4 regions of the Ochrobactrum sp. 19YEA23 genome follow, and region 3 is predicted to be linked to each of the others. Evidence: predicted binding sites of a transcription regulator. Region 3 holds the regulator's gene; each other region holds the start of a gene.
What was found. Region 3 encodes LexA, which represses DNA repair genes until DNA is damaged. Its sites were predicted from a motif close to TGTTCNNNNTGTGTTCNG; they were not measured.
Positions count from the first base shown of each region.

Region 1: a site for LexA is predicted at 2,249-2,266, ahead of QBD01_RS11960 (DNA polymerase IV). Genes of this name have one in related genera too.
Region 2: a site for LexA is predicted at 1,964-1,981, ahead of QBD01_RS24535 (DNA recombination protein RmuC). Genes of this name have one in related genera too.
Region 4: a site for LexA is predicted at 6,096-6,113, ahead of QBD01_RS03650 (glycosyl transferase). Genes of this name have one in related genera too.

Region 1 covers NZ_JASAMQ010000004.1:90,584-98,664, forward strand. Annotated here, with positions in the region: gene QBD01_RS11940 (PleD family two-component system response regulator) at 1-554, opposite strand, end outside; gene QBD01_RS11945 (response regulator) at 577-948, opposite strand; gene QBD01_RS11950 (DUF3572 domain-containing protein) at 1,179-1,481, shown strand; gene rnk (nucleoside diphosphate kinase regulator) at 1,514-1,939, opposite strand; gene QBD01_RS11960 (DNA polymerase IV) at 2,325-3,662, shown strand; gene QBD01_RS11965 (XRE family transcriptional regulator) at 3,773-4,072, shown strand; gene QBD01_RS11970 (hypothetical protein) at 4,190-4,402, opposite strand; gene QBD01_RS11975 (hypothetical protein) at 4,648-4,851, shown strand; tRNA gene QBD01_RS11980 (tRNA-Cys) at 5,016-5,089, opposite strand; gene QBD01_RS11985 (hypothetical protein) at 5,834-6,205, opposite strand; gene QBD01_RS11990 (lysozyme inhibitor LprI family protein) at 6,314-6,724, opposite strand; gene QBD01_RS11995 (hypothetical protein) at 6,848-7,030, opposite strand; gene QBD01_RS12000 (hypothetical protein) at 7,171-7,965, shown strand.
Region 2 covers NZ_JASAMQ010000016.1:70,083-78,163, reverse strand. Annotated here, with positions in the region: gene truA (tRNA pseudouridine(38-40) synthase TruA) at 1-460, opposite strand, end outside; gene fmt (methionyl-tRNA formyltransferase) at 465-1,385, opposite strand; gene def (peptide deformylase) at 1,386-1,913, opposite strand; gene QBD01_RS24535 (DNA recombination protein RmuC) at 2,015-3,244, shown strand; gene QBD01_RS24530 (SelT/SelW/SelH family protein) at 3,383-3,688, opposite strand; gene QBD01_RS24525 (hypothetical protein) at 3,833-4,492, shown strand; gene lepA (translation elongation factor 4) at 4,526-6,334, opposite strand; gene QBD01_RS24515 (complex I NDUFA9 subunit family protein) at 6,531-7,517, shown strand; gene QBD01_RS24510 (undecaprenyl-diphosphate phosphatase) at 7,570-8,081, opposite strand, start outside.
Region 3 covers NZ_JASAMQ010000007.1:225,266-233,346, reverse strand. Annotated here, with positions in the region: gene QBD01_RS18650 (ComEC/Rec2 family competence protein) at 2-2,548, shown strand; gene lexA (transcriptional repressor LexA) at 2,651-3,379, opposite strand; gene glp (gephyrin-like molybdotransferase Glp) at 3,620-4,837, opposite strand; gene moaC (cyclic pyranopterin monophosphate synthase MoaC) at 4,874-5,359, opposite strand; gene trpC (indole-3-glycerol phosphate synthase TrpC) at 5,364-6,164, opposite strand; gene trpD (anthranilate phosphoribosyltransferase) at 6,181-7,200, opposite strand; gene QBD01_RS18620 (peptidyl-prolyl cis-trans isomerase) at 7,255-8,081, opposite strand, start outside.
Region 4 covers NZ_JASAMQ010000001.1:804,030-812,110, forward strand. Annotated here, with positions in the region: gene QBD01_RS03610 (autotransporter domain-containing protein) at 1-128, shown strand, start outside; gene QBD01_RS03615 (AtpZ/AtpI family protein) at 640-1,038, shown strand; gene QBD01_RS03620 (F0F1 ATP synthase subunit A) at 1,213-1,962, shown strand; gene QBD01_RS03625 (F0F1 ATP synthase subunit C) at 2,031-2,258, shown strand; gene QBD01_RS03630 (F0F1 ATP synthase subunit B) at 2,407-3,024, shown strand; gene QBD01_RS03635 (F0F1 ATP synthase subunit B) at 3,035-3,514, shown strand; gene QBD01_RS03640 (ribonuclease HII) at 3,879-4,565, opposite strand; gene QBD01_RS03645 (PA0069 family radical SAM protein) at 4,805-5,977, opposite strand; gene QBD01_RS03650 (glycosyl transferase) at 6,162-6,671, shown strand; gene QBD01_RS03655 (hypothetical protein) at 6,743-6,973, opposite strand; gene QBD01_RS03660 (hypothetical protein) at 7,158-7,388, opposite strand; gene QBD01_RS03665 (hypothetical protein) at 7,581-7,820, opposite strand.

The DNA.
Region 1 (8,081 bases), on a different contig from region 3:
ACGCGGTAGGTCTCGCTCAAAATCAGACGCAAGCGCGCTGCTGCCGTTTCATCTTCATCCACGATGAGAATACGCGCAGCGTCCTGCAGGTTTGGACCTGAGCCGGAAACCTTGGCAGACAGCAGCGCCTCAACCTCCGCATCGGCTATGCTGTTGCTGCGCTGAAACAGTTCGTCCGACACCAGCTTCAGGCGGGCGAGGCTTTTCACGCGCGACATCAGGTGAAGATCGTTGACCGGCTTGGACAGAAAATCATCCGCACCAGCCTCCAGCCCGCGAATCTTGTCTTCCGGGCGGTCAAGCGACGTCACCATCACGACAGGAATATTGGAGGTGCGCGGGTCGTCCTTCAGCTTGCGGCAAACTTCGAAGCCATCCATGCCCGGCATGAGAACATCGAGCAAGACCACATCAATCTGCCCACCCAGACAGATTTCGAACGCATCCGAGCCGTTATAAGCACTGACGACTTCATAATATTCGGCGAGAAGCCGCGCTTCCAGAAGCTTCACATTGGAAGCCACATCATCGACGACGAGAATTCTGGCAGTCATGATCCCCCTCGCCTGGTCGAGCCTAAGCGTCGCCCAGATAAGACTTTATCGTTTCTATAAATCTTGGAACAGAAATAGGTTTCGAGATATAGGCCTCGCATCCGCCCTGCCGAATGCGTTCCTCATCGCCTTTCATGGCAAAAGCTGTGACCGCGATCACCGGAATATGGCGCAACTCTTCATCGTCTTTCAGCCACTTCGTTACTTCCAGACCTGAGACTTCCGGAAGCTGGATATCCATGAGAATGAGGTCTGGCCGGTGTTCGCGTGCGAGATCAAGCGCCTCGAGACCGCTTCGTGTCCGGATCGTTTCGTATCCGCTGGCTTCGATAAGATCGCGAAACAACTTCATATTCAATTCGTTGTCTTCGACGATCATTACGCTTTTCGTCATCGAAACTTCCCTGGGGCAAATCCCCGGCCCGATTATTCATTCATCTACTGGCATTGGCTTACACCAAACAGAGTGCACCGACATTCCCCTCGGTGCACTCTATGATTTAACCTCATTTCATTGACGAAAGGCAAATAATTCCGTTGTCGCTACAAGGGCCTGCATCTTATATGGAAACAATAGCAGGCCTTAGCGGCGGCTGTTTGGATTGCTTGAAATGGAGAGTGACAGTGAAAACGCTTATGAACGAAACAGAAGCGCAAGGTCTCGCCATTGAAGCTCTGGCGTGGCTTGCACAGGATAAAGATCTGCTTCCACGCTTTCTGGCGCTGACTGGTATCGAAGCTTCGTCCATCCGTCAGGCAGCGCGTGAGCCGGGCTTTCTGGCCGGTGTGCTCCAGTTTTTCCTGAGCCATGAACCGACGCTGATGCGCTTCTGCGAGGAAACCGAGCGTGACCCCGCAGTCATCCAGAAAGCGGCTTCGTTTTTGCCCGGTGGCGCAGGTCAGCATTTGCAGAGCGGCGCCGACTGATTCGAGGACGCCGTTCTGTTTCAAACCTGATTTCAGGCCGCAGTTGGTCCGGTGACCACCTCTTCCGCCACGGAAACATTGATCACATTCAATTCGTGTGCCCGCCCATCACGCGCGGTCCACGAAATTGACTGGCCGGGCGCAAGGCCGATCAGTGCCGTGCCAATCGGGGTCAGAATCGAAACCTTGCCCTGAGCGATGTCCGCTTCGCCGGGATAAACAAGCGTCACGCGGCGCTCGTGCCCGTCGTTGGAACGGAATTCAACCACCGAGCCCATATGCACGACGTTTTGCGGCAGGCGCTTGGCAGGCACAACCTTGGCGCGGTCAAGTTCGGCCATCAACTCGTCGGCGATTTCCTCATGCTGCTCGGCGACGCTGTTGGCCAGCCCCATCAGGCGCTCGTAATCGACGTCGCTGACGACAATATTGGGCTTCTTGCGATTCTTGACGCTCATGGCGATAGCTCACTGTTATAAAGATAAATATCTCCGAGCATCTTGGCTCGAAGCGGATGATTGGGATGTTTTTGTGAAAGCGCTTATCGAGTTCGCTTGAGGCAAGCGACGAACCATCCCCCGGAGCCCATCTGCGCTAGGCAGGGCTCGAGGGCCTTTATCCCGCGATCGGTTGAACCCGATGGAGTATGGCGGCGAAATGGTCGTTCATGACACTAAACTTGGTGATATCGTTGCCAATGTCAAGAGCATGACGGTTGGGCGTGGCTCCGCCAGTGGCGCTGCGCGGGATTGGTGATATAGAAGGTATGTTCCTTTTATGTTCGTCAGGCCGGTTTCATATCCTATGATATCTGGTCAGCCGACAATGCTGCGCATGTTCACGATGATTGAGAATTTCGCCGGAAACAGTTCTGAGCAGGGCTTATGCCGCGACTGCCTGTCGTTGCAGAAGAGCGCTTCCGTGCGCCGCTGTTATTCCTGCGGCAGCCCGCGCCTGATACGACACCCGGAACTATACAGGCTGACGCTTGCGCATATCGACTGCGATGCTTTTTACGCGTCGGTAGAAAAGCGCGACAATCCCGAACTGCGCGACAAGCCCGTCATTATCGGTGGCGGCAAGCGTGGCGTTGTTTCCACCGCCTGCTATATTGCCCGTATCCACGGTGTGCGCTCGGCCATGCCGATGTACAAGGCGCTGGATGCCTGCCCGGAAGCTGTCGTCGTCAAGCCGGACATGGAGAAATACGCTCGCGTCGGGCGCGAGGTGCGGCAGCTGATGCGTGATCTCACCCCATTGGTCGAGCCGCTCTCCATCGATGAAGCGTTTCTCGATCTCAGCGGCACGGAACGACTGCACAAAGCGCCGCCTGCCGTTGTTCTGGCGCGCTTTTCCAAACGCGTTGAAAGCGAGATCGGAATCAGTGCGTCCATCGGACTGTCCTATTGCAAATATCTCGCCAAGGTTGCTTCAGATCTGGAAAAGCCGCGTGGCTTTTCCGTTATCGGAGAAGCCGAAGCGCTCGATTTTCTGCGCGACAAGCCGGTAAGCATGATCTGGGGCGTCGGCAAGGCATTTGCGGCCAAGCTGGAAAGCGACGGCATCCGCAGCATAGGTCAGCTCCAGACGATGGAAGAAGGCGCTCTGATGAAGGCCTATGGCACCATGGGCCAGCGTCTCTATCGCTTGTCGCGGGGGCAAGATAGCCGACGCGTCGAGCCTGATCACGATATGAAAAGCGTTTCAGCGGAAACGACCTTCAACACCGATCTTTCATCGGCTGTCGATCTCGTTCCTGTTTTGCGCGCGCTTGCCGAAAAAGTCTCGCGCCGCCTGAAGGCTGGCGAAATCGCCGGACGAACTATTGTGCTCAAGCTCAAGACGCAGGACTTCAAGCTGCGTACCCGCAATCGCCAGCTTTCTGACCCGACCCAACTGGCCGACCGCATTTTCCGCCATGGATTGCAGCTTCTGGAAAAGGAACTTGATGGCACCAAATTCCGACTGCTCGGCATTGGCGTCAGCGAGCTGTCATCGAGCGAGCGAGCCGATCCGCCCGATCTGGTCGACACACAGGCCACCAAACGCGCTGTCGCGGAAACTGCGATTGATCGCCTGCGTAACAAGTTCGGGCTGAATGCCGTTGAAACGGGCTACACCTTCTCGAAGGGCAATCTCGCCCGTACACAGACACCGCCGGACGGCGACGATGAGGATTGAGCGGATGTTGCCTGAACAACATCCAGACCGCTATGCTGAGCGATTAAGCGCACTTGTCTCGGCGCGAGACTTACGGTTCAATTCCCGCGAACTTGCTAACGGAGGGTAGAATGCTCACAGGATCACTATGTCGAGCGGGCCGCGCACTCGTCGAGATTTCACGCGACAATCTGGCGAAGCTGTCCAAGGTGGACGCATCGGTCATCGAGGATTTCGAACGCAAGATCGACAAACCGTCAGCCGAGGTCATCAACAGGCTGCAAGCCGCATTGGAAGACCTGGGCGCAGTCTTTATCCCGGAAGACGAACGCGGGGTTGGCGTCCGTCTGAAGTTCACGGCGTCCGAAGCCAAGCGCATTGCCATCCTTGAAGGCGAAGGCGGTATCATAGCCCAGGATGATGTGACCTGACACATCGCCCGCATGACCGTTCAATGAACTGTTTGGGCGGCAAATGCCAAATGAATTCACAATTCAAAACAGATAAGCACAAATGAGCGTCTGCCCCGCGTAAACGGGGCAAATCGCTCAACCGCCAAAAATGGTCCTTCCACCGGCGAGACCCGATCCCAAACCTGTCGGGAAACCCGCCCGGTTCTTGCCAGCCGCAAGGATGGTCGCGGTAGATTTTTCGGATTTTACTGTCTGGTTGTCTACGTTTCCGTTCGCTGGCACGGCTGCAAATGCAGTCCCCGTCACCATGAATGTACCAACGGCCAACAAAGCTATGGTCTTCATCATTTCCTCCTCTGCTGGTCTCGCCAGCATGACGCCGAAATACAATGAGATCATGCCGGCGTTGTTACACAATCCGGATTCACGAAACGCTAGAATTGGCTTCGGCGCTATACGGCACTTGTCGTATTTCCGCTCGAAAATGCCAATCAAATGCTTTCACCAATATTGAATCTTTACATGGTCGTAGCAAAAGATCGATAATATAAGTCCGGGCGGGGCATAAACCATATTGGCAGGAGAGCCACCTTATGTCACCGAAGCTCAAAGCCGCGCTGGTCGGCGCTATCGTTGCCGTTGTTGTAGGCTTCGCCGCGTCGCAGGGGCTGATCAGCCAACAGACGGCAGAAGAAATTAAAGCCAAGACAAACGAAGTACTTGCAGAAGAGCCTGCCCCCACAGAAACGCCTCAACCGCAAGCGAACGCCCCTCAGCCGCAGGCGCAGCAACAATAGGTTTGTACGCGCTTTCCGCGTGTCGTTCTGACCGCCCTGCTTCGCACGTATGCCGGCTCGGACAGAAGCCATCGACTGCCCGAACGGATGAAAACGAACAGATTACCACACCCAGGAAATAAAACCTTGGGTGTCAAATACTTACTGTGATTTTGGGGAAGAGATGGAGGCCTCGCCCGGAATCGAACCGGGGTGCAAGGATTTGCAGTCCTCTGCGTAACCACTCCGCCACGAGGCCTTCCTGAGAGCGTTTCCAAATCAATTGGTTGTGCTCTGCGCAGTTCCAATATTGATCCCCGCCCGCTTCGTCAAGCGATTCGAGCCCTTTGTGTAAAAAATCCTTGGTGTTTTCCCACGTCATATCGAAGACCACCCGGATACGGTCCATCTACCGCAAATAAGAACGCAGCAATTGTGATCGCGAGAATATTAGAACCTTACGATCTGTTAACTCGTTGGAAAGGTCCGGCTGTGCAACAATAAGAATATGAGACAAGCCTCACCATGGAGACGCGTAAAACACACAGTTTGCGTCATGTTGAGAGTGGCACTTCTTGCCGCGCCCATTCTGCTTGCATTGGCGGTCTTGACCATGGTGACCAGTCCGGATGGCAACAGAACGCCGGTCCCAGATAAGGGCGTGTCCGGCGGAACCGCACCGACCGGCAACTGATCCCATCAGATATGCTGTAAAGCGAGCAGGCCGCGCCGCGCTCCAACGAGCAAACAGTCGTTACAAATTGCAACACCCGGAAAACTCGCTGCCCGAACGGCGATTTAAATAGCTTTTAGTCTGCCGCAATTGTTCAATAGCGGAGATGGTTTATGGCCAAGCTACAGCTCTTTTTCTCAAAAGCTATACCCTATATGGGAACGGGCTTCATGCTCGTTAATTTTGTGGCTTTGCTTTACGCCGTCGTCATCCATTGACGATCTTTATGAGGGTTCTTCCCCTTGAAAAAGGGCGCCGTAGCGCCCTCTTTTATTTGACGACGTGCCAGACGCCGCCCTTACCGTCGCCTTTGGCGTCGCCCTTCTTCATATCTTCATGGTAACGATAAAGCGGCATGCCCTTATAGGCCCACATATCCTTACCGTCGGTGGCTTTGACGACCGAGAAATCTGCGTCCGCTTTCGAGGCTTTTTCGGCATGAAATGCGGGCCACATTTTCAGGCATTTGGCATCGCACGACGATTTGCCGCCCTCATCCTTGTCGAAAGTATAGAGCGTCATACCCTTTGGCGTGACCAGCATTTTGCCGGACGGACTGTCCATCATTTTGGCAGGTTCGGCAGCAAATGCGCCGGCAGTCGACAATGCGACCAATCCGAGTGCTAGAAACATCGTTTTCACGGCATATCCTCCTTGGATTTGGAAGACAGGCTTATGTTCGTTATAGCTTTGCCTGTTCGTTCCAACGAGGATTGTGCGCTTCGTTGCAGCCCGAAATATGGCGCAGCATCAATTCGCGGCAGGAACCGGACAGCTGGTGTCCCCCTCTTCGCAGCTGAGATATTTCTGGAACTGTTCATTGCGCTGCTTGGTCAAATCCGTTTTGCAGGAGGCAACGAGCATCGGGTAGATACTGCCTCCCGATGCATCCGCGGTCGTGAAAGCACACTCGGCGTCACGGAATGCGATCCAGGCGCGCTGGGCTTTGACAAACAGCTTTTTGCCGTCTGCATCATCGGCAAGACGCTTCTGGATTTCCTCGAAGCTGGCATTCAGCTTCTTATCCGCAGCAGAAAAATCCTCGCCCGCACACTGGGTCATCGTGGCTTGGTCTTGCGCATTGGCGCATTTAGTGGAAGCCGCCGACGCAGGCAGTGAAAGAAAAAGCAAAGAAACACTCAGAGCAGTAATCCGCAGCATTCAAACTCTCCCAAGCGAAAAAGACCCTTTCAGGAAACTATAGTCTTTCTTGTTTCGAATGCATCTTAAACAGCTAATATAGGTTAACAGACCAGAAGCAGAGCAAGTCGTTTCGGATATTGCTTATTTCTTATCGTGGCTTGTGGCTCTTTCTTCGATCCAGTCGCGCGCGGCCTGCCAGCTGGCAAAAGCCTTGCGCTGGTCATGGATTGCATAGGCGACCCAACGTTCCTCGGGGTTATCGGCATCTTCAGGCATGATCGTGCCAATACGATTGCCATAGCTGTCCTGCACCGGATAAATCATCAAACTCCCTCCCCTGATATTCGTTTGTAATGGTCGTTTGCGACGACCTTTCTGTTCATTGTTTTTACACTCGATTGCCAGCGCCAAACCAGCAGTTATTATTGTTCCCACTATTCTGGGGTATGGCGGAGGATTAAACAATGCTCACTACACTTATAGAACTTCCCACCTACGCTATATTTTTATTTTTCATCGCGTTCGCGATTATACTGTATAGCGCCGGTTACGGTGCTCTGCGATATCTCAGCAGGCACGCAAAGCACGATATCTTTTCCATACCCGCCCCAGCTTTTCTCGGTACGATTGCAACAGCTTGGGCTCTTTCTATGGGCTTTGTCGCTGCTGACGCATGGTCGCTCAATTCCCGCGCTGATTTTTCCGTCAGCAAGGAGCGTTCCGCCATCCATCGTTTGCTGGACACAGCGAGCCCGATGGTCCTCGACAACAAGGAACTGAAGACCGCGGTGCTGAACTATCGGACGATCGTCATCGACGACGAATGGGGGCAGCAAAACAACACGGTGTCCACTTTGGACGTCGATCGCGCGATTCTTGGAATCCGCGCAATAGTCCAAAAGATTGCGCTCTCAGGACTGCCCGGCCCCATTGTCTCGCAGCTCGTCAATGATTTTGATGAACTTCAGGATGCCCGTAACGAGCGGTTGGCAGTCGCCAGTTCATCGATTGACGAATCCAAGTGGTATCTCGTCCTTTTTCTGACCTTGCTGACTGCGATCACAATTGCCGCCGTTCATGCTGACCGTCCGCTCGCCGGAAAGCGAGCGCTCTTTCTTTACGTGCTGACCGGCACGATCAGTCTTTGGATTTTGGCCAACCACGCCAATCCCTATGTCGGCATGGGGGATCTGAAACCAGATTTGCTCTTCTCCGCACAAAGGCACTCTCCAGCTCCAACGCAGCCCGCTGGATCGTGAATGATCATTTCAGGGCAAATGGCACGGAATTGGCTAAACACGCGTCTGTGCCCGGCCTGAGTCGTTAACTTCAAAAATAATATGAAAGGCTGTTTCGCGTTCCGATGCGTCACTGC
Region 2 (8,081 bases), on a different contig from region 3:
GTTCGCCCAGAAGAAGCTGCGCTGCTTCGTGCATCGCCTCGTGATCAAGGCGCTTTTGCACCCACCATGCGCGTTGATAATCAACGGCCAGCGGCGCACGGCGATTGTGGAAGCGATAGAGATAATGTCGTCCCTGCGCGGAAAAACGCGCATCGAAACTGTCGGTCGTCTTCTCGACATTGAGGATGCTCACGCGCTCATTGGCCATAACCAGATGCGCGTTGACCGCATCGCGCACCTTGCCCGCACCCCAATCCTTGCTGAGATCGACATGCGCAACCTGCGCCGTCGCGTGCACGCCGGCATCGGTACGGCCCGCCGCGCTTAGCGCCAGATCCTCGCCGCAGAATTTCTTGAACGCCTGCTCGATAGCGCCCTGCACGGTATGGCCGTTTTCCTGACGCTGCCAGCCCGCATAGGGGGTGCCGTCATATTCGACCAGAAGTCTGTAGCGCGGCACGGGCCTACAAAACCTTCGTAACCGTCGCGCCGCGCAGAAATTCCTGCGCAGGCAATGACTTGCCGCCCGAACGCTGCAAGGTGACGAGCCGCACAGCACCTTCGCCGCAGGCAACCGTCAGCCGGTCGTCCAGCACGGTACCAGCCGCACCGGAACCTTCGCCCAGGGTCGAACGCTGAAGCTTGACACGTTCGACAACGCCGTTGATTTCCATTTCGCACCAGGCACCCGGAAAAGGCGCAAGGCCGCGAATGGCGTTGTGCACATCGCGCGCAGGCTTCGACCAGTCAATGCGTGCTTCGGCCTTGTCGATCTTGGCGGCATAGGTGACGCCCTCTTCGGCCTGCGGCTGCAATGTCAGGCTTTCGCGCTCAAGCGCACCCAGCGCCCGCACCATCAGGTCCGCGCCGATCATGCTCAGTCGATCATGCAATTCGCCCGCCGTCATATCAGGCGTGATCGCCACTTTTTCAGCCATGGCGACCGGGCCCGTATCGAGCCCCTCGTCCATTTTCATGATCATCATACCGGTTTCGCTATCGCCCGACATGATGGCGCGCTGGATAGGCGCGGCACCGCGCCAGCGCGGCAGAAGCGAGGCATGGCCGTTATAGCAGCCAAGCCGCGGCGCATCGAGAATGGCCTTGGGCAGAAGCAAACCATAGGCGACGACGATGGCGACATCGGCCTCCAGGCTCGCAAAAACTTCCTGCTCTTCCGTACCCTTCAGGCTCTTCGGCGTGAAGACGGGGATACCGAACTGCTCGGCCTTTTCATGGACAGGCGACTTGGTCAGTTCCAGCCCTCTGCGGCCTGCCGGACGCGGCGGCTGCGAATAGACGGCCACCACATCATAGCCCTGCCCGATAATGGCGGTCAGGATCGGCACCGAAAAATCCGGTGTGCCCATGAAGACGATACGCATCTAAAGCACTCTCTTCGACGCCCGCTGGCTGGCGAGCTTCTTGAACTTCTTGATGACCATATCGCGCTTCAGCTTGGAAATATGATCGATGAAGAGCACGCCATTGAGATGATCGATCTCGTGCTGCAGGCAGGTGGCCATCAGGCCATCCGCTTCCATTGCGTGCGGCTTGCCATCGGCATCGAAATATTTGACCTGAATGGCCGCTGGCCGTTCCACTTCCGCATAATAATCCGGAATGGACAGGCAACCTTCTTCATAAGCGCTGACTTCATCCGTCACCCCGACAATCTCGGGATTGATGAAGACATGCGGCGCTTTTTCCTCGCCTTCCTTGGCAAGGTCGATGACGAGCATGCGGATCGGCTCGCCCACCTGAATGGCGGCAAGGCCAATGCCCGGCGCGTCATACATGGTGTCGAACATGTCGCCGGCAAATTTGCGCAACTGATCGTCAAAGCGCTCCACTGGCTTGGAAACCAGGCGCAACACAGGATCGGGAAGGATGACAAGCGGTTTTACTGACATGCGCTTCACGTAATCGCTTGTGACAGAATCGTCAATTGCGCTTTGCAAAATGTTCTTGTTTTGATCTCATCAAGCCCATACGAATCAGCTAAGCTTGGCACATGGAAAACCAGAACCTCTTGAATGAGCCGCTTTTGCAGCTCGGTGCTACATCGCTCACGCTGGGAGATATTCTTCTGGCTGGCATTGTGGTGGTGGTGCTTTGCCTCGTCATTTTCCTGATCGCCGCAACGCGCTCTGCGCGCCTGCGCGCCGTTGCCGAAGCACAGGCCGAGGACCGCGCCCGCGACGCCGAATATCGGATGGCGGAAATCCTGAAAGCACAGGCAGAGATGCAGGGCCGCATGCAGACTATGGCGGAGGTTTTCGGCTCACGACAGGCAGAGTTGAACCAGTCGATCCGCGAAAGGCTCGATGGCATGACGCATCGCATCGGCCAGACCATGACCGAGCAGACTCGCTCGACCCATGAAAATCTTGCCAAATTGCAGGAGCGTCTGGCCGTCATCGACACGGCGCAGAACAATATCCAGTCACTCGCCGGGCAGGTGGTGCAGTTGCAGGCGATCCTCGCCAACAAGCAGACACGCGGCGCTTTCGGCCAGTCACGCATGGAAGCGATCATCGCCGACGGCCTACCGCAGGGCGCTTATGAATTTCAGGCGACGCTCTCCAACGGCACTCGCCCCGACTGTCTCGTGCGCATGCCCAACAAAGCGCCCTCGCTGGTGATCGACGCCAAGTTTCCGCTGGAAGCTTGGAACGCCATGCGTGAGAAGGAACATCCGGAGGCCCGGAAAACTGCCGTTGCGCAATTCCGTCGCGACATGGAAATCCATATCAAGGATGTTTCCGACAAATATCTGATCCCCGGCGAAACGCAGGATACGGCTTTCCTGTTCGTGCCCTCGGAGTCAATCTTTGCCGATATTCACGAGCATTTCGAAGCGCTGATCCAGCGCGCACACCGGGCGCGGATTGTGATCGTTTCACCATCGCTGCTGATGCTGTCGATCCAGGTCATTCAGGCAATCCTGAAAGACGCCCGCATGCGCGAACAGGCGCATGTCATTCAGGGCGAAGTGATCCGTCTGATGGAAGATGTGGGCCGCCTCGACGAACGCGTGCGCAAGCTGCAAACGCACTTTGTGCAGGCCAACAAGGATATTGACGATATTCTGGTGTCGTCCAACAAGGTCACCCGGCGCGGCGCTAAAATCGAAGCGCTGGAATTTGGCGAAAAGCCCACCGAGGAAACGCCGCCTCAACAAGCAAGACCGGCGGAAAGCACCCCCACCCAAATGCGCCTGCGCGTGGTGGATGAGGATTGATGGAGCCTTTTCCCTCGTCCTTCGATGAACTCAGGATGAGGTGCCGCTTCGCACCTCCTCAGGATGAGGGAAGCTTACAATAGAGGCGCTGCCGACGCCCTCATCCTGAGTTCATCGAAGGATCGGGGTAAGAACCCTTCATGAATTGGCTGGTCGGTCCGAATGACCGAGATCGCGTTCCGGCCAGACCAGATCGCGCACGCGTTGTTTGAGAACCTTAGCTTCCGGAAAACCGCCGTCGCGCTTGCGCTCCCAGATAAGTTCTTCATGGCCATCTGGCATCAGCACGCGGATTTCAAAAATTCCGCCAGTCCCCGGACGCAATGCGACTTCCGCCAGATCCTGCCCGAAAGTCTGCAACAGTTCCTGCGCCATCCACGCAGCGCGCAACAGCCAATTGCATTGGGTGCAGTAGGTGATTGAGATGCGAGGATTTGCGGACATTTATTATCTTGCCTTGCCATAACTTAAGATGGATGCTTATATATTAGTAAGCCAAAATATTAGAAGTATATAATCTTAAAGTCACCTCTTTAATATGTAAAAATCACCCCTATATTATTATATCTATATTAGAACGGAGCCCTCATGCCCAATTTTGGAATTTCTTCATTTCTTAAAATTCTACACCTAAACGAAAAACCTCAAAAGACAGAAATTCGCAAGCGCTTAAGTCCTAGTGACGGAGGCTACGACTTTCACGGAAGCGTTCGGAGACTTTGTGCAGACTTGGCGCTGAATAACGGTGATCCAAAGGCGGTCATTGAACGCCTCAAAGACATAAAAAAGGAATCAGAGAGAGATTCGGCTCGAATTGGTCTTCAAGCATTCATAAAATGGAAGAATGAACACCCAGCCCAGTTTATGCTGGCCAATAATGTTATCTACAACAGTCCTAAATCTCTGTTTAAACTGACATTTAAACCGAACTTTAGTTTGATAACTGATGATAAGGTTGCTGCGGTCCATATTTGGAATACTGCCCGGCCAGCACTCGATGATCATCTTGTCAGAGCGATACTATCTGTATTTCCGGCGCTATATGCAGTGAATAAGCCCGATGATCTTGCCGTTCTTTGCCTAAGGTCAAAGCGGCTCATTCGGCTAGGCGAACCCGATCCAAAAATACAAGAACTTGGAATTCTGCTAATTAAGAAAGTCGATAAAATTATCACTGACATAAACGAAGGCGGTGATGGAAAGCCATACGATACCGGCGAACATCCAACACCACCGCTCTTACATTAAAGGGCGCACTTGCCTGCCCACAAAGGCAGGCAATCAATCATCGCCCATCTTGAGCGCCTGAATGAAGGCCTCCTGCGGGATTTCCACCTTGCCGAACTGGCGCATGCGCTTCTTGCCTTCCTTCTGCTTGTCCAGAAGTTTGCGCTTGCGAGAAATATCGCCGCCATAGCACTTGGCCGTCACGTCCTTGCGCAGTGCCGAGATCGTCTCACGCGCCACGATACGACCGCCTATCGCTGCCTGAATCGGAATCTTGAACATGTGCTGCGGGATCAGCTCTTTCAGCTTCTCGCACAACACGCGGCCACGCTTTTCTGCCGCAGAACGGTGAACCAGCATGGACAATGCGTCAACAGGCTCTTCGTTGACCAGGATCGACATCTTGACCAGATCACCTTCGCGGTAATCGGAAAGATTATAGTCAAACGAGGCGTAGCCCTTCGAGATCGACTTCAAACGGTCGTAGAAATCGAACACGACTTCGTTGAGCGGCAGATCATAGGTGATCATGGCGCGCGGACCGACATAAGTCAGATCAATCTGGAGGCCGCGACGCTCCTGACAAAGTTTCATGATGGCGCCGAGATAATCATCCGGCGTCATGATGGTGGCGCGAATCCAAGGCTCTTCAATCGCAGTGATCTTGACTACATCCGGCATATCGGCCGGGTTGTGCAGCTCTTTCTGCGAACCGTCCTGCATGTTCAGACGATAGACAACCGAAGGTGCAGTCGTGATGAGATCGAGATCGAACTCACGCTCAAGACGCTCCTGAATGATTTCCAGATGAAGCAGGCCGAGGAAGCCGCAGCGGAAACCGAAACCGAGCGCTGCGGAGGTTTCCATTTCGAACGAGAACGAAGCGTCGTTGAGGCGCAGCTTGCCCATGGCGCCGCGCAGATCTTCAAAATCCGCCGCATCGACCGGGAACAGGCCGCAGAACACCACCGGCTGCGCAGGTTTGAAACCGGCCAGCATCTTTTCGGTCGGGCGACGATCATCGGTGATCGTATCGCCGACGCGCGTATCGGCCACTTCCTTGATCGAAGCAGTAATAAAGCCAAGCTCACCGGGACCAAGATCGTCCACCTGAACCATTTTCGGCGTAAACACACCAGTGCGTTCCACCGGATATTTCGCGCCCGTGCCCATCATGCGGATGGTCTGGCCCTTCTTGAGCACGCCGTCGATGACGCGCACCAGAACGATAACGCCGAGATAGGAATCGTACCAGCTGTCGACCAGCATGGCCTTCAGCGGCGCATTGCGATCGCCTTCCTTCGGCGCGGGCAACTGGGTGACGATGGCTTCCAGCACGTCTTCGATGCCGATGCCGGTCTTGGCGGAAATATGCACGGCCTGCGACGCATCGATACCAATGACTTCCTCGATCTGCTGCTTGACGCGCTCTGGCTCGGCAGCGGGCAGATCGATCTTGTTCAGCACGACCACGATTTCATGGTTGTTGTCGATAGCCTGATAGACATTGGCCAGCGTCTGCGCTTCCACGCCCTGGGAAGCATCCACCACGAGAAGCGAACCCTCGCATGCCGCCAGCGAACGCGAGACTTCATAGGCGAAGTCGACATGTCCGGGGGTGTCGATCAGGTTCAGCACATAATCTTCGCCGTTCTTCGCCTTATAGGTGAGACGGACGGTCTGCGCCTTGATGGTGATGCCGCGCTCGCGCTCGATATCCATCGAGTCGAGAACCTGATCCTTCATCTCGCGCGTATCCAGACCGCCGGTCAATTGAATGAGGCGGTCGGCCAGCGTCGATTTGCCATGATCGATATGGGCGACGATCGAAAAATTGCGAATATGGTCAAGTGGTGTGCTCATGCGCGCGATTTAACAGCAAGCAGCGGAATCTCAAAGCTCTATTGCGCTTTAATTACGGGAAAAAGCCCTGCTATCATGATCGTGACAACAAGTCCCCTTTGCCTTGTGGCAAAAAGGCGATAAATCACCGGCAATACAGACGCATTGCGGCTGCTGCTCGCAAGCGGCGCAACTGGCTTTCATGCAGGAGTTTAGGATGAAGACCGAACCGAACGAAGTCCACAACAGGCCGAAACTGGTCACCGTTTTCGGCGGCTCCGGCTTTGTCGGACGCGCGGTCGTAGCAAGTCTCACCAAGCGTGGCTATCGTGTGCGCGTTGCCGTGCGCAAGCCCGAAGTGGCTTATTATATGGCGCCGCTCGGCAATGTCGGGCAGATCCAGATGGTGCAGGCCAATGTCCGCAATCGCGCTTCGGTCGAGCTGGTCGTCAAGGGTTCCGACCATGTTGTGAACCTCGTCGGCATTCTCGCAGAAGGCGGCCGCCAGCGTTTCAACACGGTTCAGGTGCTGGGCGCGAAGAACATTGCCGAAGCCGCCAAGGCCGCCGGCATTCCGATGACGCATATTTCGTCGCTCGCTGCGGATGTGAATTCGGCTTCGGATTATGCCCGCACCAAGGCTGAAGGCGAAAACGCCGTTCTCGCCGTGCTACCGGAAACCGTTATCCTGCGTCCGTCTATTATTTTCGGCCATGAAGACCGCTTCTTCAACCGTTTTGCCAATATGGCGCGCTTCTCGCCTTTCCTGCCGGTCATCGGCGGCGGCGAAACGAAGCTGCAGCCGGTCTATGTCGGCGATGTTGCGGAAGCTGTTGCCCGCGCCGTCGATGGCAAGCTGATGCCGGGCGGTGTCTATGAACTCGGCGGTCCGGATGTGCAGCCGTTCAAGAACTGGATGAAGGACATGCTGCGCGTCGTCGACCGCAAGCGCGTTCTCATTTCGCTGCCATGGTGGGTCGCCCGCCTGCAGGCTTCGGTTCTCAGCCTGCTGCCGAACCCGCCGATCACCAACGATCAGGTAACGCTCCTGAAATCCGACAATGTCGTTTCGGAAGCCGCCATCAAGGAAGGCCGCACATTGCAGGGCATGGGCATTACGCCGGAAGGCGTCGACGCCGTGCTGCCAGCCTATCTCTGGCGCTACCGCGTGGCCGGTCAGTACACCAAAACCGGCTTTGCGTGAGATATCGATAGTCGGAAATGAATAAGGGGCCTCGCGGCCCCTTTTCTTTTGCTCAACCCCAAATCAATAAAGCCGCTAGCCCCGCCGAACCGACGATAAGGCGCCACCAGGCAAAGAGTTTGAAGCCATGGCGCGAGACATAGTCGAGCAGGTAGCGCACGACGAACACACCTGAGATGAAAGCCATCACGAAGCCAACGGCGATCAACGCGCCATCATTCATGGTGAGCATGTCACGGCTCTTGTAGAGATCGTAGGCAAAGGCTCCGGCCATGGTCGGCATGGCGAGGAAGAACGAGAATTCAGCAGCCGACCGCTTGTCCGCACCCAGCAGCAGCGAGCCGACAATCGTCGAACCCGAACGCGACACGCCGGGGATCATGGCGAGGCACTGGATGAAGCCGATGGCAAGGCACATCGGCAACGGATAATCCATCACATCATGATAGCGCGGCTTCAGATTGAGCTGGTCGACCCAGAGCAGGATCAGACCGCCGACAATCAGCATGATGCAGACGAGGATCGGCGTTTCGAAAAGCACGGTCTTGATGAAGCCATGCGCAG
Region 3 (8,081 bases):
CATGACGCGCTTAGGTGATATGGCCAAGGTCTCGGATGAGGCCAATGAGCGGGTGCTTGTCAAAAGCCTGCCCGATGGCCTAACGCGCTCTTATCTCCCCGAACCTTGGCCCGAACCTGCAACCACGCCTGCCGATCATGATAATAAGGACCAGCCGCCTGATGTTAAACCAACCGGCTGGCGCGACACAGTCGCCGACGTTGCGAGAAACGCTCCCGCGGCTTTTGAGGAAGCTATCCAACTCGAAACGGCGCGTGGAATTTTCTTCCTGCTCATTCCGATTTTCAGCGGCTTGGGCGCAGTGGTCTATTTCACCTTCTCCTTCGAGCCGGATTGGACGCCCATTCTGGCCCTGCTGGCTGGGCTGGCAATTGTTCGCATACTGGCGCGGAAGCACTTTTTTGCCGGGCAGGTGCTGACGCTCGCGCTTGCTTTCCAATTGGGGCTTGCCAGCGGAAAGTGGGAAACCGAACGCATGGCGACACCAATGCTCGGTTCCGATGTATCAACGCGCGTGACTGGCCGGGTTGTGGCGCTGGATGCACAGGATAATGGAAGCTGGCGCATCACACTCGATTTGCTGACAACAGAACGCCCAACGCTGCGCTTTTCACCGACACGCATTCGCATCAATGCCCGCGATATACCGGCGGACACATCGATTGGCGGCGGCTTGACCGGCTTTGCGCGGCTGCGGGTGCCGTCAGGCCCGGTTCGCCCCGGCAATTATGACTTCTCCTTTCATGCCTATTTCAACGGTATTGGAGCAAACGGCTTTTTTCTGGGGAACCCAAAGACAGCAAACGTTCCGCCACTGACAAGCCTTGTGGCCGAAATCAGCGAATGGATTGCCTTGCTCCGTGTACGTGTTTCGGAACGGGTCGAAGAAGTGATAGGCGGGGAAGACGGCAATGTCACTGCCGCATTGATCGCCGGGACGCGTGGTGGCATCAGCGAGGAAACCAATGACGACCTGCGCAAGGCGGGTCTGGCACATATTCTCTCCATTTCTGGCCTGCATATGGCGCTGGCGGCAGGTGTCGTCATGTTTGCGCTTCGGTCTGCCTTTGCGCTCTTTCCGGCTTTCAGTGTTCGGCACCCGGTCAAGAAATATGCCGCCTTCCTGTCCTTGCTGGCTTGCGCATTCTATCTCGCCATGTCTGGCGCGGATGTTGCAGCGCAGCGCAGCTTTATGATGATTGCCGTCATGCTCAGCGCTTTGCTGTTCGACCGCGCGGCACTCAGCATGCGCAATCTGGCAATCGCAGGCATGGTGACCATAGCGATTTCGCCGCATGAAATACTCGGGCCGAGCTTTCAGATGTCCTATTCGGCAACGGCTGCGCTGATTGCCGGTTATGCCTGGTGGGGGATGCGTAGGGCCAAAAAATCGCAGGATGTGGAGAGGCGCGCGGCTTCGCCAACGGTTGGTTTGCCAACGAAGATCGTTAAATCAGCCGTTGCTGCTGCCGGAACGTCATTGGTAGCCGGAATTGCGAGCGGCATATTCGCCGCCTATCATTTCAACAATACCGCACCGTTCGGGCTGATTGGCAATGTGCTGGCCGATCCGGTAATCGCAACTTTGGTGATGCCATTCTCGGTTCTGGGCCTCGTGTTGATGCCGCTCGGCCTTGACTGGCTGCCTCTGACAATCGCCGGATCTGGTATCTGGATCGTCCGCGCTCTTGCGGGTGTCATCGCGTCCTGGTCGCCTGATGGCAATCCCGGAGCAATGCCGGTCGTGGCTCTAACCCTCTGGACCGTAGCACTCGTGATCGCGGTATTGTTCACAACGCGACTCAAAATTCTGGCACTACCATTTGTTTTAGCGGGATTTATCGCCTTCCTGCATGAGCCATTCCCGGATGTGGTGATCTCGGAAGATGCAAAGCTGGTTGGCGTTCGTCTGCCCGATGGCCGCTTTGCTATGAACCGCGACAGACCGTCGAAGTTCACCGTCGACAACTGGAAAACCGCCTATCTCGCAACGCAATTTCTGATACCGCAGCATGCAAAAGACAGGATGCGGGGAATTCCGACCGACGGCTTTATCTGCGAAGACGAATTATGCACGATCACATTACGCGATGGGCGTGTACTGGCCTATACGGCTGACCCTGCCGTTCAGGACGTCGCCTGCGATGTCGGCGATATCGTTATCCTCGCGATAGCCGGAAAAACACCGGGATGTGCGCATCAGAAGAAGCTCGTCATCAACCGCCGTGATCTGGCATTGCGAGGCACCGTCGAAATGAGGCTGGGCGATAAGAAGGACCCGACAGGCACTTCCTTCACGGCTCTCGCTGGCGATCTGACGTCCGTAAACAACAGCACGCCTCAGCGGCATAATTTTACCGATCCGCATTTTGACGACAGGCTAGCCTTCGCCATCGATGAGCCACGGCGTCCATGGCATCTGTTCAGGCTCTATTCACGCGCGGCACGTGGCTTACCTGATCGGGAATATAAGAAGAAGCAGCCTGCTCAAAAGGCAGAAACGCAATGCCCGGCCACTGACGATCAGGAGCCGGGCAGATGCGAATGATAATAGTGTTTTGAGCGCGTTGCGATTCAATTAGTCGGCGGATCAAGCCGTCTTTTCACGCATGTCCGTCCGAAAACGCGGTTCCATTTTCGGACCTAACGATCAGTACCGGCGGATCAATCCGACCAGCTTGCCCTGCACGCGAACGCGGTCTGGGCCAAAGATGCGTGTTTCATAGGCGGGATTTGCGGCTTCGAGTGCAATCGATGCGCCCTTGCGGCGAAAACGCTTCAAGGTCGCTTCTTCATCATCGACTAGCGCGACAACGATTTCACCCGGATTGGCAATGTCACCGCGTTTGATGATCACTGTATCGCCGTCGAAAATTCCGGCCTCGATCATCGAGTCGCCCTTGACCTCAAGCGCATAATGTTCGCCAGCACCGATCATCTCCGGAGGGAGGCTGAGCGAATGCGTCTGGCTCTGGATAGCTGAGATCGGCACACCAGCGGCGATGCGGCCCATGACCGGCACCGATACCGTTGCAGACACATCATCATTGGTCGCAACAGGCGCAGAGCGTAATGGCTGCACAGGCGCAGGAGGTGCTTTGCCCAGACTGCCTTCGATAACGCTCGGCGCAAATTTCTTCTGCGCGTTCAGTCCGGGTGCAATCGAATCCGGCAGACGCAGTACTTCCAGCGCGCGCGCACGGTTCGGTAGCCTGCGAATAAAGCCGCGTTCTTCCAGAGCGGTGATCAGTCGATGAATGCCCGACTTGGAAGCAAGGTCGAGCGCTTCCTTCATCTCGTCAAAAGAGGGCGGAATACCTGTTTCTTTCAGACGGTCATGAATGAACAGCAGAAGCTCGTGCTGCTTACGGGTCAACATGCGCGACACCCTCCGGCCAGATAAGAATCGAGAAAAACAAAACCAGAACGAACACTATATGTTCCAGTCTTGTTCTGCAATGGTTTTAAAATGATTAACGGGCGGCCAGCTCGTTGCCGGAATGTTCACAGGGCGGGCTAACGCGGCATCTGAGATTCAATGAAGTGTTTTTATTTCAATTCATTACAGCGCTTGCTTTGTTCTGTTTCTAAGAAGCGCAAGCGTTCACACAGCTGGGTTTTAACGTAGCATGAGTACGCGACACGAACTGCCTTCATCTGCTGCCGGGGCGTTTTCGTCACGAATGAGCAATGCATTGGAACCGACGAGTGCTGTCAGCATGGACGAATCCTGTACTGGAAACGGTGTCGCCTGCAGTGTTCCATCGCTTTGTGATTCGACCGTGGCACGCACAAAATCGCGCCGATGGTCATTGGCAGGCATCGGCTGGCCGAGTTTCGCCGGGCGGATATCTGCTGTCAGATCGGTGCCGGCGAGCTTCGCAATGAGCGGGCGGAGAAAAACGAGACTGCAGACGAGGCTTGAAACCGGGTTTCCGGGCAGGCCGATCACGTGAACAGTTTTGCTGTCGACCGTCTTGCGCCCATACATGAGCGGCTTTCCGGGGCGCATGGCAATTTTCCAGAAGTCGAGATCGACACCGCAATTGCGCAAAGCGCTATGTACATAATCGCGATCACCGACCGATGCGCCGCCGATGGTCACCAGAACATCAATTCCTCGGTTCAGAGCGGTAGCAATAGCCGCTTCGATCTGTGCGGGATCATCCGGGATGATTCCCATATCTTCGGATTTGCCGCCAGCGCGGCGCACGATGTCGGCAATGCCGACACTGTTTGAGGCGACAATCTGGTCCGGTCCGGGCTCCGCTCCGGGAGGGACAAGCTCATCGCCGGTCGCCAATATGGATATACGCGGCTTGCAAAACACATCGAGCGTTGGATTGCCGCTCGCGGCAGCCAGTGACAGCGCGGGTGCGTCCAGTTCGCGACCGACCGATATGACGGTCTTGCCGGGAGCAAAATCGAGACCAGCCCGGCGGATGTGACGACCGGGTTCCATGCCTTCCAGAATGGTCAGCTGATCGCCGGAGCGTTCGGTATGTTCCTGAATGACGATCGTATCGGCAGCTTCAGGCATCGGAGCGCCGGTGAAAATGCGCACAGCCTGTCCGGGCTGCAAGGCGCCTTCGAAGCGCTTTCCAGCAGCGGACTCACCAATAACGGTCAATTGACACGGATAGGCGGTTTCCGCAGGCGCTATCAGCGCATAGCCATCCATGGCCGAGCAGTCGAAAGGCGGCTGCAGGAAACGGGCCTCAACGGCGCGGGCAACGACGCGCCCGCCTGCTTCGTTCAGCGTAACAGTTTCAAGGCCATGCGGTTCTGCGGAGGAGAGTATACGCGCCAGAGCATCTTCGACCGGGAGAAGGGACATCGTATTTCCTCTCAAACTCAGTTTTGTGAGGCCGCTTCAGGCCTTCCAGTCGCCAGATTTGCCGCCGCTCTTTTCGACAACGCGAATATTGCCGATTTCCATATGGTGATCGACAGCCTTGGCCATGTCGTAAATCGTCAGGCAGGTCACGGAAACTGCTGTCAGCGCTTCCATTTCAACGCCGGTGCGGCCTTTCAGCTTGGCAAGCGCTCGCACGCGCAGGCCGGGCAATGCGTGGTCCGGTGTGATATCGACCGCTACTTTGGTCAGCATGAGTGGATGGCAAAGCGGAATGAGGTCGGCGGTTCTTTTCGCAGCCATAATGCCTGCAAGACGCGCTGTGCCGATTACATCGCCTTTGGCTGCATCGCCCGCCAGAATGAGCGCCAGTGTTTCCGGTTTCATGGTCACGCTGCCTTCGGCAACGGCCTGACGCTCCGTCTCGTCCTTGGCGCCGACATCCACCATATTGGCAGCGCCGGACTGATCGAGATGGGTGAGCTTGGCCGCGTCCGAGGTCATGCCATTACGCCTTGCCGGTCAGAAGCTCGCGTGTGGCGGCGGCCACATCGTCCTTGCGCATCAGGCTTTCGCCGATGAGGAACGTGCCAATGCCTGATTTTTCCAGACGCAGGCAGTCATCGTGGGTAAAGATGCCGCTTTCGCCAACCAGCAGACGGTCGGCAGGGGCCATTTTCGACAGACGTTCGGAAACGGTCAGACTGACCTCAAACGTGCGTAGGTTGCGATTGTTGACGCCCAGCAGACGCGAGGAAAGCTTGAGCGCACGTTCCATTTCGGCCTCATCATGCACTTCGATGAGCGCATCCATGCCGAGTTCGAATGCGGTTTCTTCCAGCGCCTTGGCCAGATCATCATCGACGCTTGCGAGGATGATCAGAATGCAGTCCGCACCCCAGCTGCGCGCTTCATAGACCTGATAGGTATCGAACAGGAAATCCTTGCGCAAAGCGGGCAGATTGCACGCAGCACGCGCTGCCATCAGGAATTCCGGCGCACCCTGAAAGGATGGCGTGTCCGTCAGAACCGAAAGGCAGGCAGCGCCGCCATCTTCATAGGCCTTTGCCAGCGCTGGCGGGTTGAAATCCGGGCGGATCAGACCTTTGGAAGGGCTGGCTTTCTTGATTTCGGCGATCAGTGCGAATTTATCGGCTGCACGCTTGGCTTCAAGCGCCTTGAGAAAACCGCGGGGTGCGGCCTGATCCTTGGCGCGCGCCTTCAGGTCTTCAACCGTGTGACGCGCCTTGGCAGCAGCGATTTCCTCGCGCTTATAGACTTCGATCTTACGGAGAATGTCGGTGGACATGATGCGCTTCCTCTCGTCAGACTGTCTTGTCGTTTGAGACAGCGATTACTTTTTGCAAAACGGCCAATGCCGCGCCGCTATCAATGGAATGGGCTGCCTGAGCGATGCCGTCCTTCAGATCCTCGGCCTTGCCTGCGATCACGAGTGCTGCGGCGGAGTTGAGAAGAACGATATCGCGATAGGCGTTCTTGGCGCCTTCGAGAACGGCGATCAGGGCCTTGGCATTTTCCGCAGCATCGCCACCCTTAAGCTCTTCCGGCTTGCAGCGGCGCAAACCGACTTCCTCAGGCGTGATCGTGAATGTGCGGACGGTGCCGTTTTCAAGCGCTGCGATCTGCGTTGTACCTGCGGTGGTCATCTCATCCAGACCATCCCCGTAAACGACCCAGACGGCCTCCATGCCGAGTTCATTGAGCACATGCGCCAGAGGCTCAACCCATTGGGCCGCGAATACGCCCAAAAGCTGGCGCTTCACGCTTGCCGGATTGGCGAGCGGGCCGAGTATGTTGAAGATCGTGCGGGTTCCAAGTTCCACGCGGGAAGGGCCGACGTGGCGCATGGCGGAATGGTGCATCGGGGCGAACATGAAGCCGAGACCGGCTTCCCGGGCGCTGCGTCCAATGGTTTCCGCATCGGCTTCGATATTGACGCCAAGTGCGGCAAGCGTGTCTGCAGCGCCGGAGCGCGAGGACAGGGCGCGGTTGCCGTGCTTGGCAACCGGAACGCCAGCGCCAGCCACGACAAAGGCCGAGCAGGACGAAACATTATAGGAACCGGACTGATCGCCGCCGGTGCCAACAATGTCGATGGCGTTTGCCGGGGCGACGACCGGCAGCATGCGCGACCGCATGGAAGCGACCGCGCCGACGATTTCCGGCACGGTTTCGCCGCGCACGCGCAAAGCCATCAGAAAGCCGCCGATCTGCGAAGGCGTTGCCTGACCGGACATCATGATGTCGAACGCGGCCTTGGAATCCTCTTGGCTCAGTGGTTCGCCGGAGGCCGCTTTCGCGATGTATGGTTTCAGATCAGCCATTTTCTTTCTGCCGCTTGTTTATGTGAATTCTCGCGTTCAGCTGTTCAGCAGAACCTAGAACGCAAGTGCATTGTTGATGACGGTCTGGTTGATCTTCACCGGATACTGCTTCTGCAGCTCGCCAACCATCTGTTCCAGCACATCGTCGGAAAGGGCGGTTGCCAGATAGTTGCGCTGCTGTTCAGGAATCGCGTCCGGACCTGCACTTGCAGGCTCGGTCACTTCCGTCACCTTGAAGAGAATCTGCGCATCATCGGAAGGCGCTGCAGCCGTGCCGGTGAAACCGTCAGGACCACGGAAAATCTGCGCTGCCGCAGCCGAGCCGATATCCGCGTCGTTTGTCGAGCGGGTGACGCCACGCTTGGTCTGCTTTTCAAGGCCAAGCTCTGATGCAATCGCATCGAGCGTCGCGCCGCCATCGAGACGCTTCTTCAGGTCTTCCAGACGCTGATTGAGGCGCTTGACGGCTTCTTCGCCCTTCCATGCGGCCACAACCTTGTCCTTGACTTCGTCGAGGGTGCGGTCTCGGGCAGGGGTCATACCGTCGATCTGGTACCAGAGATAGCCGACATTGCCCATGGTCAGTGCGTCATTGTCAAAGCCCTGTTCCGCCTGGAAAGCGGCGGCCAGAAGCGCCTGTCCGTTCGGCAATTCAACCGGGTTGCCGGATGGATCGTTGCCTTCGGCGTCGACGGCATCGACGGTGACGGTCTTGAGGCTCAGACCCTTGGCGACGTCGGCCATCGACGCGCCATCGGAGCGCTGCTGCTCATAGGAATCGTGGATTCCACTGATGCTGCTTGCCGCGATGTTGTTGGCAAGGGTCGTGCGGATTTCACCTTCGACTTCCGAGAGCGGCTTAACATGCGCCGGGTCGATCT
Region 4 (8,081 bases), on a different contig from region 3:
GCCTGTCGACCACGGTTTCCTATGCATTCAGCGATGCTGTCAGCATTGGTGTTACGCCGTATGTCAACCGCACGCTGGACAAGGATACCGCGTTCGGAGCGATCATCGGTCTTTCCGGCAAGTTCTAGGGCTTGCCACGATAGGCGCACGGTTCCGCATGAATGGAAGAGCCGGAGCCGATGACAGTTCGGCGGCGGCGTTCCGTTTGACGGAAGCTGATCTCATAAGCACAGACAGGCGGGAGAGGGTGGCCTCTTCCGCCTGTGTCATTCCAAGGCGTACTGTTTCCATCGCCGTAATTGAGCGCTTTCGATTGCCCGCATTGGCCAATCTTGCAGGGCGACTCTTCTGGTTAAAGAGCAAAGCGGGCTTGTCCGGTGCGAAATGTGCTCATTCGCGCTGTGCCCACCGTGATCGGCTGGGGATAGCGGCAACGAAAAAGTGAAGGATTCGCGCCACATTCTTCGTCTTTGGGCGGAAAATGAGTCGCACCATTAGCTATCCAATTGTTTTTTATGAATAAAAAACCTTCTGGAGCAGTGGCTTCACCGCCTTGACTACCGGGCGGCGTGTCAATATGTTGCGCGCAACTTGGAAATGGGTTTTTGAACCTGCCTTTCTTGAAAAAAGGAGCTGCCAATGGCACGGGGAATTGAGCCCGAAAAGCCATCCGGTGCCGTCAAGGATGGGCAAGGGCAACCTGCTTCCGGGGAGCTGGATCAGCGTTTGAACCGTCTTGAGGCCGAATTGGTCAAAAAAGGCATGTTCAAAAAGCCAGCTTCCGAGGAGGAGCGGTCGGAAACGGCAAGTTCGGTCGCACAGGCCATGAAGCTTTCCAGCGAGTTTATCGCGGGAATCGTGGTGGGTGCGGTGCTTGGCTGGTTTATCGATCGTGTCGCCGGCACGTCGCCTTGGGGATTGATCGTATTTCTCCTACTGGGCTTCGCAGCGGGTGTCCTCAATGTGCTTCGTTCCGTAGGTTATGTCGCCGATCAAGGCGGCATTAAGACTAACGCGGAAAAGAGTGACAGGAAATAAGCCTTGTCGGACTTTACGGTAAAGTTCGTTCAAGTGTAAGTGATAGGCGGGCCGGATGCATGTCGGGCCCCGAGACTGAAACGCCTTCGGGTAGACCAGGTCGCCTTAGGGCAGACTAAATCGCCTTAGGGCAGGCCAAATCGCCTTCGGGCAGGGAAGACAGACGAGGTTAAGGTGGCGAACGATCCGATCCATCAGTTCCAGATTTCTCGGTGGATTCCCATCGATGTAGGCGGCGTTGACCTGTCGTTCACGAATGTTTCGGCTTTCATGGTCGCAACTGTCGTGGTCGCTTCGGGCTTCCTTTATCTGACGTCTTCGGGCCGCGGTCTTATCCCGACCCGTCTGCAGTCGGTTTCGGAAATGGCCTATGAATTCGTGGCGACAAGTCTCAGGGATTCGGCCGGATCGAAGGGCATGAAGTTCTTCCCCTTCGTCTTCTCGCTGTTCATGTTCGTGCTGGTCGCGAATTTCATCGGTCTCTTCCCGTATTTCTACACTGTAACCAGCCAGATCATCGTGACGTTCGCTCTCGCGTGTCTGGTCATCGGTACGGTCATCATCTACGGTTTCTTCAAGCACGGTTTCGGCTTCCTCAAGCTGTTCGTGCCGAGCGGTGTTCCCGGCATTATCGTGCCGCTGGTTGTCGCCATTGAAATCATCTCGTTCCTGTCGCGTCCGATCAGCCTCTCAGTTCGTCTTTTCGCGAACATGCTCGCAGGCCACATCACGCTCAAGGTTTTTGCCGGCTTCGTTGTTTCGCTGGCTGCCCTTGGTCCGATCGGCGTCGGCGGCGCGGTCCTGCCGCTCATCATGACGGTTGCGATCACCGCACTCGAATTCCTCGTAGCCTTCCTCCAGGCCTACGTGTTTACCGTTCTCACCTGCATGTACATCAACGACGCAGTACATCCGGGACACTGAGTTCAAACCGGCGGGCGACCGCCAGAACTGAAATCCGCGCTTATATTTCAATCCAGAAGGAGCTTAACATGGAAGCGGAAGCAGCAAAGTACATCGGCGCCGGTCTCGCCTGTTTCGGTATGGCCGGTACGGCTCTCGGCCTCGGCAACATCTTCGGCCAATACCTCTCCGGCGCTCTGCGCAACCCGTCCGCTGCTGACAGCCAGTTCGGCCGTCTGGTATTCGGTTTCGCCGTTACGGAAGCTCTGGGCATCTTCTCGCTGCTCATCGCGCTTCTGCTCCTCTTCGCCGTCTAATAAACGGTTTAAGAGTCTGGCCTGCCGCGATCTGTATCTCGTAATGCAGCGCGGCTGGCCTTTGCATATGACGTCTGAGTAGGCATGATCCCGGAAGACGGGAACCGGTTTTCGGATCAGATCATGCTGGATTTAAGGGGAAATCTGGATGTTCGTGTCCACGGCGTTTGCCCAAACCGCCACCGAATCGCAACCGGCACCAGCTGCTGGCGAGCACGGCGCAGCCGATGCTGTGCACACCGAAACCGGGGTCGCGCACGATGCCGGACACGGCAGCGGCGTATTCCCTCCGTTCGATTCCACCCATTACGCCTCACAGGTTCTGTGGCTGGCGATCACGTTCGGTCTTTTCTATCTGTTCATGTCCCGCGTGGTTCTGCCGCGTATCGGCGGCGTGATCGAGACCCGTCGTGACCGTATTGCTCAGGATCTCGAGCAGGCTGCCCGTCTCAAGCAGGATGCCGACAACGCCATCGTTGCTTATGAGCAGGAATTGGCCCAGGCCCGCACCAAGGCTGCTTCGATTGCTGAAGCCGCCCGCGAAAAGGGCAAGGGCGAAGCAGACGCCGAGCGCGCTGCTGCTGAAGCCACTCTGGAAAGCAAGCTCAAGGAAGCCGAAGACCGCATCGCTGCGATCAAGGCCAAGGCCATGAGCGACGTCGGCACCATCGCCGAGGAAACCACGGCTGAAATCGTCGAACAGCTTCTGGGCACCAAGGCCGACAAGGCTTCGGTAACAGCCGCTGTTAAGGCCGCGAACGCCTGAGGAGAGGTCAATGGACGCTACATTTTGGGCACTTGTTGGCCTCATCATCTTCCTGGCGATCCTCGCCTATCTGAAAGTTCCGGCTATGGTCGGCCGTTCGCTCGATGAGCGCGCAGACCACATCAAGAAGGAACTGGAAGAAGCCCGTACGCTGCGAGAAGAAGCGCAGCAGCTTCTGGCCGAATACCATCGCAAGCGTAAGGAAGCCGAAAAGGAAGCAGGCGATATCGTCGCCGCTGCCGAACGCGAAGCCAAGGCTCTTCTCGAAGATGCCAAGCGTGCGACAGAAGAATATGTGGCCCGCCGTAACAAGCTGGCTGAACAGAAGATCGCAACCGCTGAAGTCGACGCTATCAATGCCGTCCGTGCTTCGGCTGTGGATCTCGCCGTTGCTGCCGCTGGCAAGCTTGTCGCTGACAAGGTTGACACGAAGGTCTCCGGCGGTCTGTTCAAGGACGCATTGGTTCAGGTCAAGTCGAACATGAACTAAGGTTTTCGCGACCGTTAGAGTTTTGAAATGCCGCCTGAAAGGGCGGCATTTTTGTTTTGAACAGAGCCTTTGAGCACGTCTCGAAGAGCGTGAAGCGCCTTTGCAGGGTCAGATAATACGTGCGTAAAAACAAAGTTAGAGCGTCACGACATTCAACCTTCACTGAAGCCGCTCCAAGGCTTCGCGTACCGACCACCGCACGCCAAGGTGGGGCGGAGCAGGCAGACTGTGCACAGATGCGCTGGAGCACACCCGAAACGTTTCCGCCTGATCCATGGAAACCCGGCCTGCTTCAGCTCAATTAGACGTGCATTCAATGATCAGGGCAGGCCGAACAACGCCAATGAATACGGTCTCTGGGCAGTTATCTCTCTGATACGACTCGGCGGTGAGGCTCAAACCGTCCCTTGATCGGCGCGAAAGTGTAACGGTGTAGGCCGGGCACGGGGCCGTTACTTTCGATCGCCGTGCGGTGTCTGGCCGTTCCATAGCCCGCATGAACTTCCATGCCGTAGACGGTATGGACGCTGCCCGCGCGCTCCATCATGCGGTCTCGCGTTACCTTGGCGACGATGGAGGCAGCTGCAATCGACACCGAACGCTGATCACCTTTCACCAGGGCGGATCCGGGGCAGGGAAGGCCGGGCGGTACGTCGCGGCCATCAACCAGTGCATGGCAAGGCTGCAAGACGAGACCGTGCACAGCGCGGCGCATCGCTTCCAGCGCGGCTTTGCGAATATCAGTCGCGTCGATACTGCGTGCGCTGAGGCTCGCGACGGAAACACTGACGGCCTTGGCCAGAATGGTCTCGTACAGAGCATTGCGCTTGGCGGCATTGAGACGCTTGGAATCGTCCAGCCCATCAGGGAGGTCGCCTGCATCCAGCAGGACCGCCGCAGCCACGACCGGACCGGCCAGCGGTCCGCGCCCCGCTTCATCGATGCCAACTATGTGCCGTAGCCCACGCGCAAGAAGCTTCGCTTCTTCAGAGAAGTCTGGAGCTAATGGAATATCAAAGAGAAGGGGAGAATCAGAAGCCGTGCGTTTCATAAGGTGGCGATGTTCGCATTGCCCCCGATTCTCCGCAAGGTCCTGCCAAGAGGAATGGTGGCGGGAAGCAGGACCTTATCCACCTGAGGGGACAGGCGGAAGCTTATTTGGACTTCGATCGCATTTTGATCTGATTGGATCAGACCAGCGCTCTAAGTCGCCTTACAGAGAGAATAATCTTGCTGATCTTCGTGCCTCACTCTGGTTCAATTGCGCTCTGGCTTGCACGTTGTGTGGTGTTAAAACAGTGACAACTGCTTGCCGCCTTTCTGGACGGGTTCGAACAGATCGGTGCGCAGGTGTTTGCGTTGTGTATTGATGCCGAGCTTACGGGCGGTCATTTCGAACCTGCGGCCGATCTGCCAGGCATAAGGGCCAGTGCCGCGCATCCGCTTGCTCCATTCGGCGTCGTAATCCTTGCCGTCGCGCATCGAGCGCACCAGCGACATCACATGCCGGTAGCGGTCCGGATAATTGCGCAGCAGCCAGTCTTTGAACAAGGGCGCCACTTCCAGCGGCAGGCGCAGCAGCACGTAACCAGCCTCGCGCGTACCCTGCGCATAAGCCGCGTCAAGTATACGTTCGATCTCGTGATCGTTGATGCCCGGAATGACGGGTCCCATCAACACTGAAGCTGGAATGCCCGCGTCGGTCAGCTTGCGGATTGCCTGAAGGCGCAGGCTTGGCGTGGACGCGCGCGGCTCCATCGTGCGCGCCAGATGTGCGTCCAGCGTCGTCACCGAAAGCGCAACCTTGGCGAGGCCCTTTTCGGCCATGCGGCTCAATATGTCGATGTCACGCACAACAAGGGCGGATTTCGTCACGATACCGACCGGGTGATTGGCCGCTTCCAGCACTTCGAGAATTTCACGCATGATGCGCCATTTCTTCTCGATTGGCTGATACGGATCGGTATTGGTGCCGATGGCGATCGTCTTCGGCTGATAGCCTGCCTTGGCCAGTTCGCGCTCAAGCAGGCGCGGCGCATCCGGCTTGGCGAACAGGCGCGCCTCGAAATCGAGACCGGCAGACAGACCCATATAACTATGCGTCGGTCGGGCGAAACAATAGATGCAGCCATGCTCGCAACCGCGATAGGGATTGATCGAACGGTCGAAGCTGATGTCGGGTGAATCGTTGCGGGTGATGATAGTGCGCGGCTTTTCCACCTGAACATCGGTGTTGAAGGCAGGCAATTCCTCCAGCGTCGTCCAGCCGTCGTCGAAATCCTGGCGCGTGGTCGGCTCGAAGCGTCCCGTCGGATTGATGCCCGCACCACGCCCGCGCCGCCGGCTGTGATCAATGCGCAGACCCGCTTCGCTGACAAGCGCATTGGCATGCTCCGCACGGCCTGTGCCGAATGCGGCTATATCGGCCTGCTTGATGATATCTGCGTGCTGGATCGCTGCCATCTTCATCTCCCTGCGGAGCTTCAAAGCATGTCCGGATTAGCCTTTGATGGCTTGCAAGCGGCAATGCTTCTGGTAATTGTCCGACTCTGTCTGATGAATCTATTCCTATCCGATGAATTGGAACAAAGCAAGAACATACTGCGTTCTGCTTCCAGTTCACGCGGTGTTGATATATGAAGCGTCCATGCTGTCCGTGATCATTGAAACACTGAATTCCGAAAAGCCTTTGGCGCATACACTGTCGGCGCTTGTGCCCGCCGTGGTGGAGGGGCTGGTACGGCGTGTTCTGGTAATCGATGAAGGCTCTTCAGACGAAACCGCACTGGTTGCCATTGGCGCTGGATGCTCATTCAGCGATGGCGCGGATATCGAAGCGGCTCTCGGTGAGATCCGCACGCCATGGGTTCTGATTTTGGCTCCGGGAGCCGTACCGCAGGACGGCTGGGAAGAAGTGGTTCGTCGCCATATCGATGGCGCAAGCGAGCCTGCGCGGTTCACGCCTGCCGGAGAAGGCAGGTTGGGCGGTCTGAAGGCTGCATTGTTCGGCGGTGGCGCGGCGCTCAACGCCGGGCTACTGGTTCGGCTGGAAACGATCAAGCCGCTGCTGATCGACGGGATGGCTTTCGCGCAATTGCCGCGCCAGTTGAAGCCGGTGCGCCTCAAACATGGCATCTACCCGCCGGAGCAGGATTAAAATCAAAAACAGAAAAAGGCGAAGCCTGAGCTTCGCCTTTTTGCAAGATAACAGCTTTCGCTCTATCTTGATTAGTTCTGGTAGCTCGAAGGCGAAGCGTCGCCAAAACGATGAGCCGAACCATCCTGATAGGTCGAACCCGTATTGATCGTCGCGGTCGCGGTGTGATCAACGGTCTGCGAAGCAACCGGCGTGCGGTCGTTTGCATAAAGGTCAGCAGGTTCGCCAACATGTGGGTTTTCGGCGAAAGCAGCACCGGCGCTAAGAGCAACGGCAACGGCAGCAAGAGCAAACTTTTTCATTTTCATATTCCTTTAAAGATCGCCCTTCGGATGGCGCCCGAACCAATCGGGAAGCAAGTAAGGGCACCCGGGTGGCTAAGGCACCATCCTTCGGGGAGATAACTGTTGGAGCCGGGTTTGTTATCGAGGCCCGGCCTTGGGCGTCAGCGTTTGTGCGCGACGCCCGTTGTGCGATTAGGCTGGATTAGTTCCGGTAGCTCGAAGGCGAAGCATCGCCAAAACGGTTTGCAGAACCATCCTGGGAAACCGAACCCGATTGGATCGTGGCGGTTGCGGTACGATCAACGGTCTGCGAAGCAACCGGGGTGCGGTCGTTTGCATAGAGGTTTTCAGGTTCGCCAACATATGGGTTTTCAGCGAAAGCAGCACCAGCGGTCAGAGCAAGGGCAGCAGCAGCAAGAACAAGCTTCTTCATTTTCGTATTCCTTTATAAAATTGCCGCGCGAATGACACCCATTCACTGGGGCCTGTTCGGGGCGCCCGGTTGGCTAAAATGCCATCCATCGGGGGAGGGGGATTGAACAGAAGGCCGGGATTGCTTGGGAGGGTTCCGGCCTGTGGGCGTCAGCGGCATTTTGCGCGACGCCCATAATGCGGTCAGGCTATCTTAGTTCTCAAAGCTCGAAGGCGAAGCATCGCCAAAGCGGTTTGCAGAACCATCCTGAGAAACCATGCCCTTGTGAGCAGCGTTGATCGTTGCGGTTGCAGTGCGATCAACGGTCTGTGCAGCAACCGGGGTGCGGTCGTTTGCATAGAGGTTTTCAGGTTCGCCAACATATGGGTTTTCAGCGAAAGCAGCACCGGCGCTTAGAGTGAGGGCGGCAGCAGCAAGAACAATCTTTTTCATTTCCTATCTCCTTGGAAATTGGAGCGGCGTTTCTTTTTCGTCGTTCCGATGCACCTGAAATGGGTGACAGTGGAGAAAAGTTCCAGTCACGAAAATGTTTTATTAATCACACATTCGTGCTCGTTAATATTTGGAAACATTCAGAGATGTGAAAAATAAATTAATTAAAACAATATTTTGATTGATATACCAGCATTCACGTGTCTGTTATATGACGGTTTTTGTTCATGAATCTCGAACAGACTGTACGTGTTTATTGTC